Regions from separate parts of the Paenarthrobacter sp. NPDC091711 genome, predicted to be linked through region 1. Evidence: riboswitches for the same ligand, from Rfam matches in the RefSeq annotation. Region 1 holds a riboswitch; each other region holds the start of a gene.

The links. A riboswitch is a leader RNA that binds a small molecule or an ion and turns the genes downstream of it on or off. The one in region 1 is predicted to bind cyclic di-AMP.
Region 2: another riboswitch for cyclic di-AMP. It lies ahead of ACIQH5_RS13950 (NlpC/P60 family protein); the one in region 1 lies ahead of ACIQH5_RS17700 (M23 family metallopeptidase).
Region 3: another riboswitch for cyclic di-AMP. It lies ahead of ACIQH5_RS12740 (hypothetical protein); the one in region 1 lies ahead of ACIQH5_RS17700 (M23 family metallopeptidase).
Region 4: another riboswitch for cyclic di-AMP. It lies ahead of ACIQH5_RS07335 (hypothetical protein); the one in region 1 lies ahead of ACIQH5_RS17700 (M23 family metallopeptidase).

Annotation. Positions count from the first base shown of each region.
Region 1 is NZ_JBIVTF010000013.1:104,246-107,683, forward strand. Features, by position in the region: gene ACIQH5_RS17695 (C40 family peptidase) at 1-396, opposite strand, end outside; cyclic di-AMP (ydaO/yuaA leader) riboswitch at 401-569, opposite strand; gene ACIQH5_RS17700 (M23 family metallopeptidase) at 708-1,544, opposite strand; cyclic di-AMP (ydaO/yuaA leader) riboswitch at 1,549-1,790, opposite strand; gene ACIQH5_RS17705 (metal-dependent transcriptional regulator) at 1,973-2,668, opposite strand; gene serC (phosphoserine transaminase) at 2,962-3,438, shown strand, end outside.
Region 2 is NZ_JBIVTF010000008.1:130,093-133,530, forward strand. Features, by position in the region: gene ACIQH5_RS13945 (FAD-binding protein) at 413-1,105, shown strand; gene ACIQH5_RS13950 (NlpC/P60 family protein) at 1,265-2,062, opposite strand; cyclic di-AMP (ydaO/yuaA leader) riboswitch at 2,066-2,257, opposite strand; gene ACIQH5_RS13955 (copper resistance protein CopC) at 2,408-3,043, opposite strand; gene ACIQH5_RS13960 (NCS2 family permease) at 3,158-3,438, shown strand, end outside.
Region 3 is NZ_JBIVTF010000007.1:106,044-109,481, reverse strand. Features, by position in the region: gene ACIQH5_RS12750 (response regulator transcription factor) at 1-178, shown strand, start outside; gene ACIQH5_RS12745 (ATP-binding protein) at 182-1,687, shown strand; cyclic di-AMP (ydaO/yuaA leader) riboswitch at 1,797-1,982, shown strand; gene ACIQH5_RS12740 (hypothetical protein) at 1,984-2,838, shown strand; gene ACIQH5_RS12735 (glycosyltransferase) at 3,029-3,438, shown strand, end outside.
Region 4 is NZ_JBIVTF010000003.1:324,446-327,883, reverse strand. Features, by position in the region: gene ACIQH5_RS07355 (alpha/beta fold hydrolase) at 1-149, shown strand, start outside; gene ACIQH5_RS07350 (DUF6480 family protein) at 263-526, shown strand; gene ACIQH5_RS07345 (ATP-dependent DNA ligase) at 588-1,658, opposite strand; gene ACIQH5_RS07340 (hypothetical protein) at 1,704-1,937, shown strand; cyclic di-AMP (ydaO/yuaA leader) riboswitch at 2,067-2,213, shown strand; gene ACIQH5_RS07335 (hypothetical protein) at 2,216-3,438, shown strand, end outside.

The sequences.
Region 1 (3,438 bases):
CTTGGCTTCGGAGGACTTCGCCGTCACGGCTTCAGACGCATCTTCGGTGGTGGCCGCTGCACGCTCAGTAACCTGGGCTGCGCGCTGGACTACCTTGGGGGCTTCCTTGGTGGCCACGGTGGGGCTCTCGAAGGAAACGGTGGCTGTTGGCTCTGCTGTGACCACTGCCGTAACAACCAGCTGTTGGGTGCTGGAGGCTTCGGTTTTGGAAACGTCGGCGTCTGCTGCGTGTGCGGGCAATCCGACAGTGAGGACGAGGCCTGAGGCTGCTGCGAGAACGGCGGCCTGGCGGCCCACAGTTCCGGCGTTGGAGGAAACAGCCTTGGAAAGCGTGTTCAACGGGTTCGTACGAACCGTTTGGGCGCGATGGCGCGCAGGGGTAGTGCGTGATGACACGTAGGTAGCCTCTCCCAATGCCTGCGAGGTGAGCTGTCGGATTCGGATGGGAGTCATCCGGCCGCTCTGCTTCCAAAGAAGTTTTGCGACTTAACCCCAAGGCCTTCTCTCGAAGACCAGAAGTGGTTCCCCCGCCCCTGCCAGACGATTTATGCGAACGGACCTTGAGCGGTGGCAGAGCTAGGCAATCCACTCAAGTGCACCGGCCCCCTAAAAAGCCGATGCGCTCTGTACGCTACAACAGTTGAACGCGAATGTCACATTCAGGTCACGGGGCGTCCCGCATATGCGAGAGGCGACCATCAGCTGGCTTAGAGCCAGCCCATGGGGTCTACTACTTCTCCGTTGACCTGGACCTCGAAGTGGAGGTGGCAGCCGGTGGAAGCGCCCGTGGTGCCGCTCAGCGCGACGGTATCGCCACGGTTGACGGTCTGGCCCACCTGGACGGTGAATGACGACAGGTGGTTGTACGTGGTTTCGAGGCCGTTGCCGTGGTCAATGACCACGCGGTTGCCTCCGCCGTACTCGTGCCATCCAGCGAAGGTGACCTTGCCGGTGGCTGCTGCGTGCACAGCGGTGCCGCACTGGGCTACGAAGTCCTGGCCCCGGTGGAAATCGCCGGCGCCGCCCGTGAGGGGGCTGACACGGTAGCCGAAGGGGGATGCCGTGGCGAGCGAATCAAGCGGGCTGGCCATGGTGCCAACGGATGAGGCGCGCTGGATGCTTCCGGCCGACTGGGCGCTGAGCAGTTGCTTCAGCTTCCCATCGGGGTCAGCTGCAGTGGCGACGGCGGCGCGGCTGAAGTCGATCTTGGCCGAAGCGGCGGCGGAGACCTCCGGCTGGCTGCCGGCGGGGGCTGCGACGGCAAGGGCGGATTCGGTCTGGCCTGATTCCGAGGTGGCCATGACCGGGCTGGTGGCCGGCAGTCCGACAGTCAGGGCGAGTCCGGTGGCGGCAAGCGCAACACCGGCCTTCTGCCCGACGCCGCTGGCAGCGGCGAAGTCGGCAACCTGGCGCAAGGGGCTCTTACGGCGGCGCACCTGACGCTCGGTGTCGCGGGGCCGGATCTCCGTTACGACGGTGGCTGGCCGCAGCTCAGCAGCGGGGCCGGACGCACGGCGGCGGCCCCTGACGTTCTGCGATGTCAAACTCTGTTCCTCTCTCAAAAGCCTGCGAAGTTAGCTGTCGGATTCGGGTCAGAGAGTACAAAGACCCGGTCCGCACGAGGCGCTCACGGCACACAGGTATCCCAAGAGGGACTTGCATACGTGGGCACTTCTGCTGCGGACTTCACCCCAAGGCTGCTTCTTTAGACAGCCGCTTGTGGTTCCCCCGCCTCTGCCAGTGGTGGGTGACACACCTGATCCGCTGGCAGAGCTCGGCTCCGGATCAGGTAACGCTTTGGTATCGGCGCTAGTAGATAACTATAGGGGATTAAGGCCTTCGGTAATAAATTCGTTATCAACAGGAACGCACTCAGCGCGGAAGGCCTTTATCATCTTTTTCAGAAAACCGCAGGTCACACGCGCAGAACAGGCGCAGAAGTGAGGTTTGGCACGGCGCCTTCCGGCTCCGGTCAGCTGACGGAGACGAAAACGTGCGCAGCCACCTCGGGAGGCAATTCCAAAGCGCCTTCAATACCGGGGACCCGGACCGAAATGTACTCGCCAACGCGTTCCAGCGAGACACTTGCGCCCGGGCGGATTCCGCCTTCGTCCAGCTGGGTCAGGAGCTCCGGCTCCACCTGGATGGGTTCGGCGAGCCGGGTGACCGCCACGCGCGAGTCGGGGGCATATCCGTCCATGGCCTGAAGCAGGTTGACGTCGAGCCGCGGGAAGGGCTGGCTGGCAAGGCCACCGAGCGCCTCAAGTCCGGGGATGGGGTTGCCGTAAGGCGATTCCGTGGGATGCTCCAGAAGCTCGTAGAGGCGGCGCTCCACGCGCTCGCTCATGACATGCTCCCAGCGACACGCTTCATCGTGAACGTAAGCCCAATCCAACCCGATCACATCAGCCAGCAGGCGCTCCGCCAAGCGGTGCTTGCGCATGACTTCGGTGGCGCGCTTCCGGCCCACTTCCGTCAGTTCAAGGTGGCGGTCGTTGGACACAATCACCAGGCCATCGCGCTCCATGCGTCCGATGGTCTGGGAAACAGTGGGTCCGGAGTGGCGCAGGCGCTCGGCGATGCGGGCCCGGAGAGCCACAATGTTTTCTTCTTCAAGCTCCAAAATGGTCCGAAGATACATCTCAGTGGTATCGATCAGATCCGTCATCCAGCTCAGCTCTCCTCGAACGCAGTTTCTTGCGTAATCTCCACCGTACCGCGTCCCTTGCCAGGGCGGACGGTGTACACCGCCGCCCCCTGAACGCCAACCCCCAGCCTAGCTTATTTGGAATTACTCTGGATAATTCCGGTCGCATTCGGTGAGCCCGCATTCCACGTAGCGGACTATGACGGCCGCAGGTTCCTGCGCGCGGGCCGTGTCAGGCAGAATTGGGGTGTCGAAGGGGCAGTTGCTGCCCTATGCCACCTCCCATCTCTAGCCGACACCCATTGGAGCGCCACGTGAGCGACAACAGCATCACCATTCCCGCCGACCTGCTGCCCAAGGACGGACGCTTCGGCGCTGGACCGTCCAAGGTTCGCCCGGAACAGATCGAGGCGCTGTCTGCAGCATCGTCCACCATTCTCGGCACTTCCCACCGCCAGGCTCCCGTCAAGAACCTGGTTGGTTCGGTCCGTGAAGGACTCAGCCAGTTCTTCCGCGCTCCGGAAGGCTATGAAGTGGTCCTCGGAGTGGGCGGTTCAACGGCATTTTGGGATGTGGCTGCGTTTGGCTTGGTGGAGAAGAAGGCACAGCACCTCTCCTTCGGTGAGTTCGGTTCCAAGTTCGCCGCCGCCACCAACAAGGCACCCTTCCTTGAAGCTTCTTCCATCATCAAAGCCGAACCCGGAACCCGCCCCGTGTCACAGGCCGAAGCCGGTGTTGATGTCTACGCCTGGCCCCAGAACGAAACGTCAACGGGCGTAGCCGCTCCCGTG
Region 2 (3,438 bases), on a different contig from region 1:
TGCCTCTCCACCTGCTGCTTGATGTTCCGGCTATTCTGCCAGAGGTTCCCGGCGTAGAACTCTCTGACTGTTCCATTGTCAATGGCCGGGGCAGGAGAAACTCTAAAAATTCCTGCTCCCAATGCTCACTATTCTCGGTCAGCAGTGGCGAATCAAGACGACATTGGGCTATGTGCATAACGGTCAGGGCTCGGTTCCCGGCCGTCGATATTGCGCTCCCGACGAACAGACAAAACGCGCCGCCTAAGAGGCTATCCATGGCCGAAAAAGTTCGGTAGTGTTCGAGTCACCGAATGGCCGGCGAGGGTGTCTCACAACACACGCCCCGGCCATTTATTTGCGGCCGCTTGGGGAACTCGGACGCGATCCCACGCGCTGCCGTAAGGCACACACGTCAAGGAGGAACCAAGCAGTGTCACTCACGCCTGATTCCGCCACGGAACGCACCACCACCGTGGTCATCGGAGCCGGCCTGTCCGGCTTGGCAGTTGCCAGCGAACTCAGCCGTTACGGCGTGGGTTCAATCGTTGTGGACGGGTTCGGAGCGTTGTCCGCTCCAGGACCGTCCGTCCACACAGGCATGCTTCAACGCACTGACTCCGCCGATCCCGCAGCAATGCAGGAACGCAACGAAATCCTCCGCCACCTGCGCAACTACGCCACCAACCATCACTTGGACGTTCGCAACACCACACGTGCCGTGCGCCTTGATTTCCTGGGGTCAGATCCCTCCCGGCAGATCGGATATGGCCTGGTGGCCAGCATGACCACAGCGGGCCTGAGGACCGGGCTCCACGCATCCGGCCCCCTCGAATCAAGTCCCCGCCAATGGGCGGTCCACACGGCCCACGGTGTTCTCCTGGCAGACCACGTAGTAGTAACGCGCTGCGCCCAAAGCCAGTTGCGGCGCATGCTTGCCGAACTTGGCATAGCGGTAGGCCAGAATCTTGCCGCGGCCATGCGGGCCGTCGGCATGCACCTTGTGGGTGTCGGAGACCTCATTACACCGTCTCCCAAGGAAGTGCTGCGGCAAGCCAAGGCAGTGGGCCAGGCGATCTCTTCAAAGGTTGCCCTGCCGCCGGGTCCCGGCATCGCCATCGCCTAGCAGCACCCACCAGCCAAGCCAGCCAAGCCCAGCCAGCCCCCGCCGCTCAGGCGCGCCATCCGGCGTCGGACATAACGCGCTGAACTTTTCCGAACAGAACTTAACGCCAAAGGCCGGTACCTCCGAAGAGGTACCGGCCTTTGAACTAAGCGTGAGGCTTTATGCGCCAGCGCGTACGTAGGTCAGGGGACCCGTTGCGGTCAACCAGCTGATCGGGTGGATGCCCGTCTGGTTGCCGTTGATGCCGCCGCTGATGGCCTGTCCGTTGCCGATGTAGATGGCAACGTGGCCGGACTGGACGATCATGTCACCGGGCTGGGGATCGCTAACGACCTTGCCGTAGTTCATGAACTGCATGGGACCGAGGTCGCCTACCGGGATGCCTGCGGAGCCAAGGGCCTTTTCAACCATGGCGGTGCAGTCCTGGAAGATGCCGATCTGTGCGTAAGCCGAAGCAACCATGGCTGCGTTGACTCCGCCAGCGGCGGGGGCAGCAGCTACAGGAGCAGCGGCAACCGGTGCGGCAGCCACGGGAGCAGCAGCAACCGCAGCCTGAGCGGCGACGGGAGCTGTTGCAGCAGCGGTGGTCACAGCTGCCTTCTTGGCTACGGGAGCCTCAACAACAGGAGCCGGCTTTTCGATGACCGGAGCTGCTACGGAAGCAACGGCGGGACGCTCGAAGTTGACGGTAGCCGTCGACAGGGCGGTAACAACCTTGGTGGGTGCCTCGGATACGGTCTCGGCGACCGTTGCGGGGCTGGAATCGCGCTGAACCGGGGTCTCAGCTGCGTGAGCAGCAATGGAACCGGTCAAAACGAGGCCCGAGGCAGCTGCGATAACAGCTGCCTGACGGCCAGCGCCGGAAGCGTTGCTGGCCACTGCCTTCGAGATGGAGATGAACGGATTAGGACGTACGCTGTCCGCCTTACGACGGCCGCGAAGAATGCGTGAAGACATGAAAGAGCCTCTCCCGATGCCTGCGAGGTTAGCTGTCGGATTCGGATGGGAGTCACCCGGCCACTATCCCCCGCTGTTCAGCGGAAGCTTCGTGACTTCACCCCAAGGCACGCTCGAAAGCGGCCTAAATTGGGTTCCCCGTCTCTGCCGTAGGTTTGTCTGCGAACGGATTCCGGACTGCGGCAGAGCTAGGCAATCAGGCCGGAAGTGCCCGCTACGTGGAACAGGCACAGGTACTACCGTACGCGATGATTCCCCCGAAGTCACATTTAAGTAACGGGAAGTGGGCGTCCGGCGTGTCGCGGTAACCGATTCGAGATATTCGCAGCTACGTAGAAAACCGCGCTATTCCGCGGGAGTATCCGCATCCGCGTCGTTAGAAGCCGCCAATTTCTTCCTTGCGGTAACGGCGAGATAAATAACGAGACCCACAGCTACAACAGCCAGCCCAACGATGCTCCACGGGAAGGGCTGCGAGGCGTCCTCGGCCGGCTCATTATTGCTGGCCGTGCCGGGCGCGGCGGTACCCGCGGTGGGAACCGCGGCTGACGAAGCTGACGCCGTCGGCGAGGCACCTGCCGTACCACTCGCCGTCGTCGAGCCTCCCGCGGCGGCTGTGAAGGTGAAGGTGCCCTCAATGGGGTGTGAATCGGAGCTGACAACGCGCCATACCACCGTGAACTCACCTGCGGGGGCGCCCTCGCGAAGCTTCTGAACGGCCTGGTTGTCGATAATTTCCACGGGACCGTCTGCCCAGTTCTCGCCTCCGGCCGTCACGGTTACACCGGAACCGATGGCGAGGGGGCGGTTGTTGAACGTAATGGAGACCGACGCCGGAACTTCCGCCACGCTGGCACCGTTGGCTGGCGTGGTTGATTCGGCGACGTCGTGCGCGGACGCCGGCGCCGCGGAAAACAGCAGGGCGGAAGCAAAAGCAAGAGCAGCGACGACGGCGGCCAGAAGCGGGCGGATGGTACGCATGGGGCGGTTTCTCCTAGTGTTGGCTTCCTTACAGACTAGGCGAATCGTTGGGATGGCCCGCACCGGACAACATAGGATTTGAGAGCAAACTCCCCTCGATCCCCGGAGACCTTCATGCTGAAACAAGGTTCTGCAGTAGACCGCTACTTCAAGATCTCCGAACGCGGATCCACCTATTCGCGGGAAATCCGTGGCGGCTTCGCGACCTTCTTCGCCATGAGCTACATCGTGGTGTTGAACCCGCTGATCCTCTCCGGGCCCGACTCAAGCGGCGCGTCACTGGGCTTCACCGCCGTGGCAGCCACCACGGCGTTCGTGGCCGGCATCCTGACTATCCTCATGGGCGCCTGGGCCAAGCACCCCTTCGCGGTGGCAACAGGCCTGGGCGTCAACGC
Region 3 (3,438 bases), on a different contig from region 1:
CAAACGGGTGGTCAGCAAAGCCCAGATCCTTGACCGCGTGTGGGACTACGACTTCGGTGGCCAGGCCAACATTGTGGAGCTATACATCTCCTACCTGCGCAAGAAGATCGAAGCCAACCATCCGCCCATGATCCACACCATTCGTGGCGCCGGATACGTCATCAAGCCAGCGGACTAGGCGTTGAGCACGCTTTCAGGAGTGGCCAGAAGCTCAGGAAACTCACAGCGCAGCTGGCTCAACCCGTCCACCTGGCATTTGCGCACCCGGCTGGTCCTGGTGGCAATGGCCCTGTTGGTCGCCATTTGTGGAGCCGTCGGCGTGGTCAGCTACGCGTCCATGGACATGGTTTTTAACAAGCAGCTCGACAGGCAATTGGAGCAGGCGTCCAGCCGCGCGAATGACTTCGGCAGGCCGCCGTCGAACTTTCCCACGAACCCCTCCGGAAGGCCTGACCCGCTGGAAGCGCGCGGCCAGGCCGCGGGTACGCTCAATGCGAGGATCGATGGATCAACCGTGAGAAGTTCCGGGCTGATCGACGCCCAAGGAAACCGCGTTTCACTCTCCGCAGCCGACGAGCAAGTCCTGTTGTCGCTCCCCAAGGACAACCTTCCCGTGGATCGGTCCCTGTCCAACGGCGATTACAGGCTGGTGGCAGTGGACACCAACGGCGACGTGATCGTGACAGGTTTGCCTCTGGCGGACAAGCAAAGCGCCGAGGCCTCCCTGGTGTGGACCATGGTGCTGGTTTCGTTGGGCGGATTGGTGCTGATCGGACTCGCGGGAACCGTGATTATCCGGCGGACCATGCGGCCGCTGGAGCAGCTCTCCGAGGTAGCCACCAAGGTTTCGCGCCTACCTCTCGACGCCGGTGAGGTGGCACTAGCGGTGCGCGTACCGGCGTCGGCCGCTCATCCCGGAACGGAAGTGGGCAGCGTCGGCCATGCTTTGAATCTGATGCTGAACAACGTCTCCAACGCACTGGAGGCACGGCAGGAAAGCGAAACCAAGGTGCGACAGTTCGTCGCTGATGCATCGCACGAACTCCGCACACCGCTCACCGCGATCCGTGGCTATACCGAGTTGCTGAGGATGACCGAGACTTTCACCGATGACGGCAGGAGGTCCTTGGCGCGTGTGCAAAGCCAATCCGAACGCATGACCACCCTGGTGGAGGATCTTCTGTTGTTGGCCAGGCTGGACGAGGGCCAGCCCGTGAAAGTCGAGGACGTGGACCTCACCCAGTTGGTGATCGAAACCGTCAGTGACGAAAAAGTGATGGCACCGGACCACATCTGGCAGCTCCAGCTCCCCGATGAACCTGTGACGGTCCGCGGCGATGCAGCGCAACTGCACCAGATGCTGGCCAATCTTCTGTCCAATGCGCGCAAACACACGGACCCCGGCACCACCGTGGTCACGGGCGTCATGCTCTCCGCTGATGGCAGCGCCGTGGTCACCGTGACGGACAATGGCCCGGGCATTCCGGACGATTTTCAGGGCCGCATATTCTCCCGGTTTGCCCGCGCTGACGCCGCAAGGTCAGGCTCCGAAGGCACCTCCGGACTCGGCTTGTCCATTGTGGATTCGATTGTTGCCGCCCATGGTGGCACCGTGGAAGTGACCTCACGGCCGGGCCGTACCGAGTTCGCCCTCCGGCTTCCCACCGTCGGCAGCGAACTCGCATAACGAATCCGGCAAGGCGACTCACCGGCGCCGTGATCTCTGTTACCTAAATGTGACTTCTCGGGAAACCTCCTGTACCGTCGAAAGGGTGGGTCGCCCCAAGCAGGCCCACATCCGGGATGCGCCGAGCTCTGCCACTTCCCGGAGTCCGTTCTTTCTCCGAGGCAGAGACGGGGGACCCAGAGTCTCCGGACCCAGGCATTTTGCCGGTCCTTGGGGTGAAGCCGCAGCGTGATGCGCGGCCGGATGACCTCATCCGAACCCGACAGCTAACTCCGCAGGCGCTGAGAGGTAATCACATGTCTGAATTTAACGATCAGTCGCGCCCTTCCGCGCGTCACCGCGACGAACACAACGCACCGTTGACCAAGTCGCAAGCTGTCCTCAAGAACGCCGCCCGCCAGGGCAAGTCCGGCCACCGCATGTCAGTTGTAGCCGGTGTCGTAGCGGCCGCACTGGGCGTTGCATCGCTCGGAACCGCCGCAAACGCCGCACTGACCCTCCCTGAGGCGAGCCGCGTTGCCGGGACCCAGGCCGCCGCGCAGGTCAGCACCAACAAGTCAGCTGAAATCGCCGCTTCCCTGGATGCTGCCGCCGCCAAGGGCGCAACCGACCGGGCTGCCGCGGACAAGGCAGCTGCTGAGAAGGCCGCCGCCGAGAAGGCTGCCGCTGACCAGGCAGCAGCCGCGCAGGCCGCTGCCGAGAAGGCAGCCGCTGACCAGGCCGCCGCCCAAGCGGCCGCTGAGAAGGCCGCCGCTGACGCTGCTGCCAAGCAAGCCGCCGACGCCGCTGCTGCCGCCGCCGCCGCGGAAGCTGCAGCTGCTGCTGCCGCCCCGAAAGCCGTGGACGACCCCGCTGCTGCCAAGGCGTACGCACTCAGCATCCTGGGCAACTACGGCTGGAGCGCAGCTGAGATGACTGCCTTGAACACCCTGTGGGAGAAGGAATCCAACTGGAAGACCACTGCCACGAACGCTTCGAGCGGCGCCTACGGAATCGTCCAGTCCCTGCCGGCCGGCAAGATGGCCTCAGCTGGTGCTGACTGGCAGACCAACTACCAGACCCAGATCAAGTGGGGCCTGAACTACATCAAGGAGCGCTACGGATCCCCGTCCGCCGCTCTGGGCTTCCACTTGGCCAACAACTGGTACTAAGCCAGACTGCTTGATTGCCGCGCCCGTTGCCGCCGTTCGCACCAGTACCCACTGGAGCGGATGGCGGGAACGGGCGCGGCTTTTGCCGTTTCACAGGTGCTCCCCCGGTTCACAGGCACGGCCCATGGTTCACAGTGGGGTCACAGCTTCCGCCTAAAGCACTCATATTCGGCGGCGCCATTCTGGAAGCATGACGCTTACAGATCCCCGGCCGGTACTCCACCAGCAGCTGCAGCGCTCCCCCGTGGACACACGCGCGCCGGTTCCCGTCCTGGACATCGCCATCCCCGTGTCCAATCAGGAAGCCCGCCTGGAAGAGCAGTTGCGCAGGCTCCACGGGCACCTCATGGACACGTTGCCGCACACCTTCCGGATCACTGTGGCGGATAACGCCAGCACGGACAGCACCCTGAGGATCGCCGAACGTCTGGCGAGGGAACTCCCGGAGATCAAGGTGGTCCATCTGGATCTAAGGGGCCGCGGAAACTCGCTCCGCCGGGTCTGGCTTTCCTCTCCGTCTCCCCTGCTTGCGTACGTGGACCTGGACTTGTCCCTCGACCTTTCGGCCGTGGCACCCCTTCTGGCCCCACTGATCTCCGG
Region 4 (3,438 bases), on a different contig from region 1:
CGGATTGGTCGCTGCGGTTGTCCAGGACAGTGGCGCAGGGGCGTTTGGTGGAGATTCCGGGCGTCGGGCACGTGGCGCAACACATGAGACCGAAGGCTGTGGCGGATGCCATCCGGAGCTTCGTCACTGCCACGACTCCCCACCGCTAAGCACTGAAGCACGACGCCGGCGCCTGGTTTGGGTGCCGCTTGTCGGGTGGGCTGGTCCCGGCTAGGCTGACGAAGCAAGCGTATTAGTAAGTTTGCTTACGAAAGGGCTGATCGTGACTGACAAAGACTCGAATGAAGAGACCCAGGGCTTCGGTGCCACGGGCGCCACAGGACCCTACGACACGACCTCTGATGCCGATAGCATCCACGACGATCCCGATATGCGCCAGGACGAAGACGAGGACCCCGCAGCTTCCGCCAACCCGGACCCGCTGGACGGCAACGTCACAGGGTTGGAGCCCGGCGGCGGAGTGCCTCCGGGCGAAACCCCGCCCGCGGAAGGCAGCATGAGCAGCGACCAAGGGCACGAGGAGTAACTCCGCTGCCAACCCGCTGTTACGTTGCTGGCCAGCGACGTAGCAGCGGGTTCGCAACGTTCTAGGCGTTGGGCAGCTTCAGGATCTCCCCGAGATCGTACGCAGCGGGCTCTTCCAACTGAGAGTACGTGCAGCTCTCAGGGGTCCTGTCCGGCCGCCACCTGCGGAACTGCGTGGTGTGCCGGAACCTGTCCCCCTCCATATAGTCGTACGCCACTTCGATCACGAGTTCGGGGCGAAGGGGTACGAAGGAGAAATCCTTGCCCCCGCTCCACCGGCTTTGGGCGCCGGGCATGCGCGAACCTCCGGCAGTCTCGTCCTGTTTGGCCCACTCACCCCACGGGTGCTCGCCGAGTTCAATCTGGTACGGCTCAAGCTCTGCCACCAAGGCCTCCCGCTTAGCCATGGGGAACGATGCCACCACTCCCACATGATGCAGGCGGCCGGTGTCATCGTGGAGGCCAAGCAGCATTGAGCCCACAACTTTCGCGGTCTTATGCCAGCGGAATCCCGCCACGACGCAATCCGCCGTGCGCTCGTGCTTCGTCTTGAACATCACGCGCTTGTTGGGCTGGTAGGCGCCATCGAGCGGCTTGGATAGCACGCCGTCCAGTCCCGCCCCTTCCAACTGCACGAACCACTCCTGCGCCCGTTCAAGATCGTTCACCGCAGGAGTCACATAGACAGGGGGCTCGGCTTTGGCGAGCGCGCGTTCCAGGATGCCACGGCGCTCGGAGAACGGTTTGGCCATCAGGTTCTCCTCGCCAAGGGCAAGGATGTCGAACGCAACCATGGACGCCGGAGTCTTCTCAGCGAGCATCCTCACCCGGCTGTCGGCGGGATGAATCCGCTGCTGAAGCACCTCGAATTCGAGCCGATTGCCCTCGATCAGGACGATCTCGCCGTCGAGCACGCATTTGTCCGGAAGGTTCTTTCGCAGCGCCTCAACCACTTCCGGGAAGTAGCGCGTCATCGGCTTCTCGTTGCGGCTTCCCAGAATGATCTCATCACCGTCTTTGAAGACGATGGTCCGGAATCCGTCCCACTTGGGCTCGTAATGCCCAACATCAGGGATGGTCGGAACAGATTTGGCGAGCATGGGCGAGACGGGTGGCATCACAGGCAGGTCCATAGACAATGTCTACCTGCCGGTGCAGCGCGAAGCTAGTGTTAGGCCATGGATATCTTGCTCGTGTTGGCGGCGGTACTTGGCGTCCCGGCCCTGGTGGCGGGACTTTGGTACTGGTCCTCACGGCACAACAACCGTGGGAACGTTCGTCGCGGAGCCACCGGCGGAATGCTGGGAGTGGCCGACGAAATCTTCCGTCCGGAAACACACCAGGCCGTGCAGATCCAGAAGATTCAGCATGAGTTGCCGGCTCCAGCACCGGCCCCGAAGCCTAAGTCATAGAACCCTGTCGCTTGGTCAGGCCTACCGCCCGTTACATTAATGTGACTTTACTTTCCAGCTCATGTACCGTCGTAAGGCGACCCATATCTCCGCTGGGCCGCTTCCGGATTGACGCCGAGCTCTGCCGCAATCCGGGATCCGCCAGACCCGCGGCAGAGGCGGGGGACCCAGAGTTCCCGGGCTTGGTATCCAAGTCCTTGGGGTGAAGCCGCTCAGGCGGCCGGACGGCCTCGTCCGAACCCGACAGCTAACCTCGAAGGCGTTGAGAGGCAACCACCATGTCCCCAACCATGGATCAGCCGCGCCGCCCCCACACTGAGGACGGGCGCACCAAGCCAACCGGACGCCGTCGGGCCCAACCCAGCGGATTCCTTGACAACACACCGGCGGATTCCGCCGATTCGCCGCAGAACCCGGCACGCCCCGAAAATTTGGAAGGCACAAGCACGACGCCGGAGCCCGCCAAGGCGGCCACGCCCACCATCGCGACCCCCGCAACACGTGCGGAACTTCGTGCGGCCGAACGTGAGCGCGCTGCTCAGGCTGTGATTGCGCCTGAGTCATCGGCAGCTCCGAAGTCCACCACACCGGGACCCCCTACTGCTGCCATTCCCATCGTGCCGCCGGGCATGAAAGCAGATTCGCGGGATGACAGCTCCCGGGAACCCGCAACGGCAGCTATTCCATTGGTGCAGCCTGCACCACAGGAACCCGTAACTGCGGCCATCCCCGTGGTCTCTGCCCTCGATGAAACCGCGAGCACGCCGGAACCCGCTGAGTCCCCGCGCGGCAAGTCCCCGGCGCAGGTTGCCGCTGCTGCAACAGCCTCGGCATCGCTGGCAAGCCGTAAGGATGCCCGGAAGCAGGCAGCTGCACCCACCAAGTCCGGCTTCGGCTCCACGTCCTCTATTAGTCGTGAACCACAAACCGTCCTGCGAAAAGCAGCCTCGGTCAAACACATGAGCCAGCGCATGGCCGTGGTCGCAGGCGCCTTTGGCCTGGTACTGACAGCCGGTGCTTTGGGACCGGCCCTTGATCTTCCGTTCTTCGGCCAGGAAACCCCTGCGCAGGAAGCCAGCGGGGGCCATGCTCGCAGCTCAGGTTCGGCGTCGCCCGGGCCCAAGGCTTCCTACACCACGGCGTCATCTCCATCAGCCTCGACGCCATCAGGGGCAAGTGCGACCTCGGAAGCCGGCCAGCCCGCGACGGTCGCCCAGGCACCCGAGGCAGTGCCGGCGTCGTCGGCTCCCACCCCTCAAGTTTCGCTCGCTGACCCGGTATGGGTTCCGTCAGCAGCGCCGTCCGCAGTCCCGTCTGTTCCCGGTGCGGCCACCCCCGCCCCCAGCCAGCCGGCACCCGCGCCGAGCGAGGTGCCCTCGGATACCATCACCACACCGCCTGCGCCGACACCAACCGTCACTCCCACGCCAACGCCGACCCCCACTGGCACTCCCACACCGACTCCGACGCCCACGGATACTGCAACGCCGACGTCCAAGCC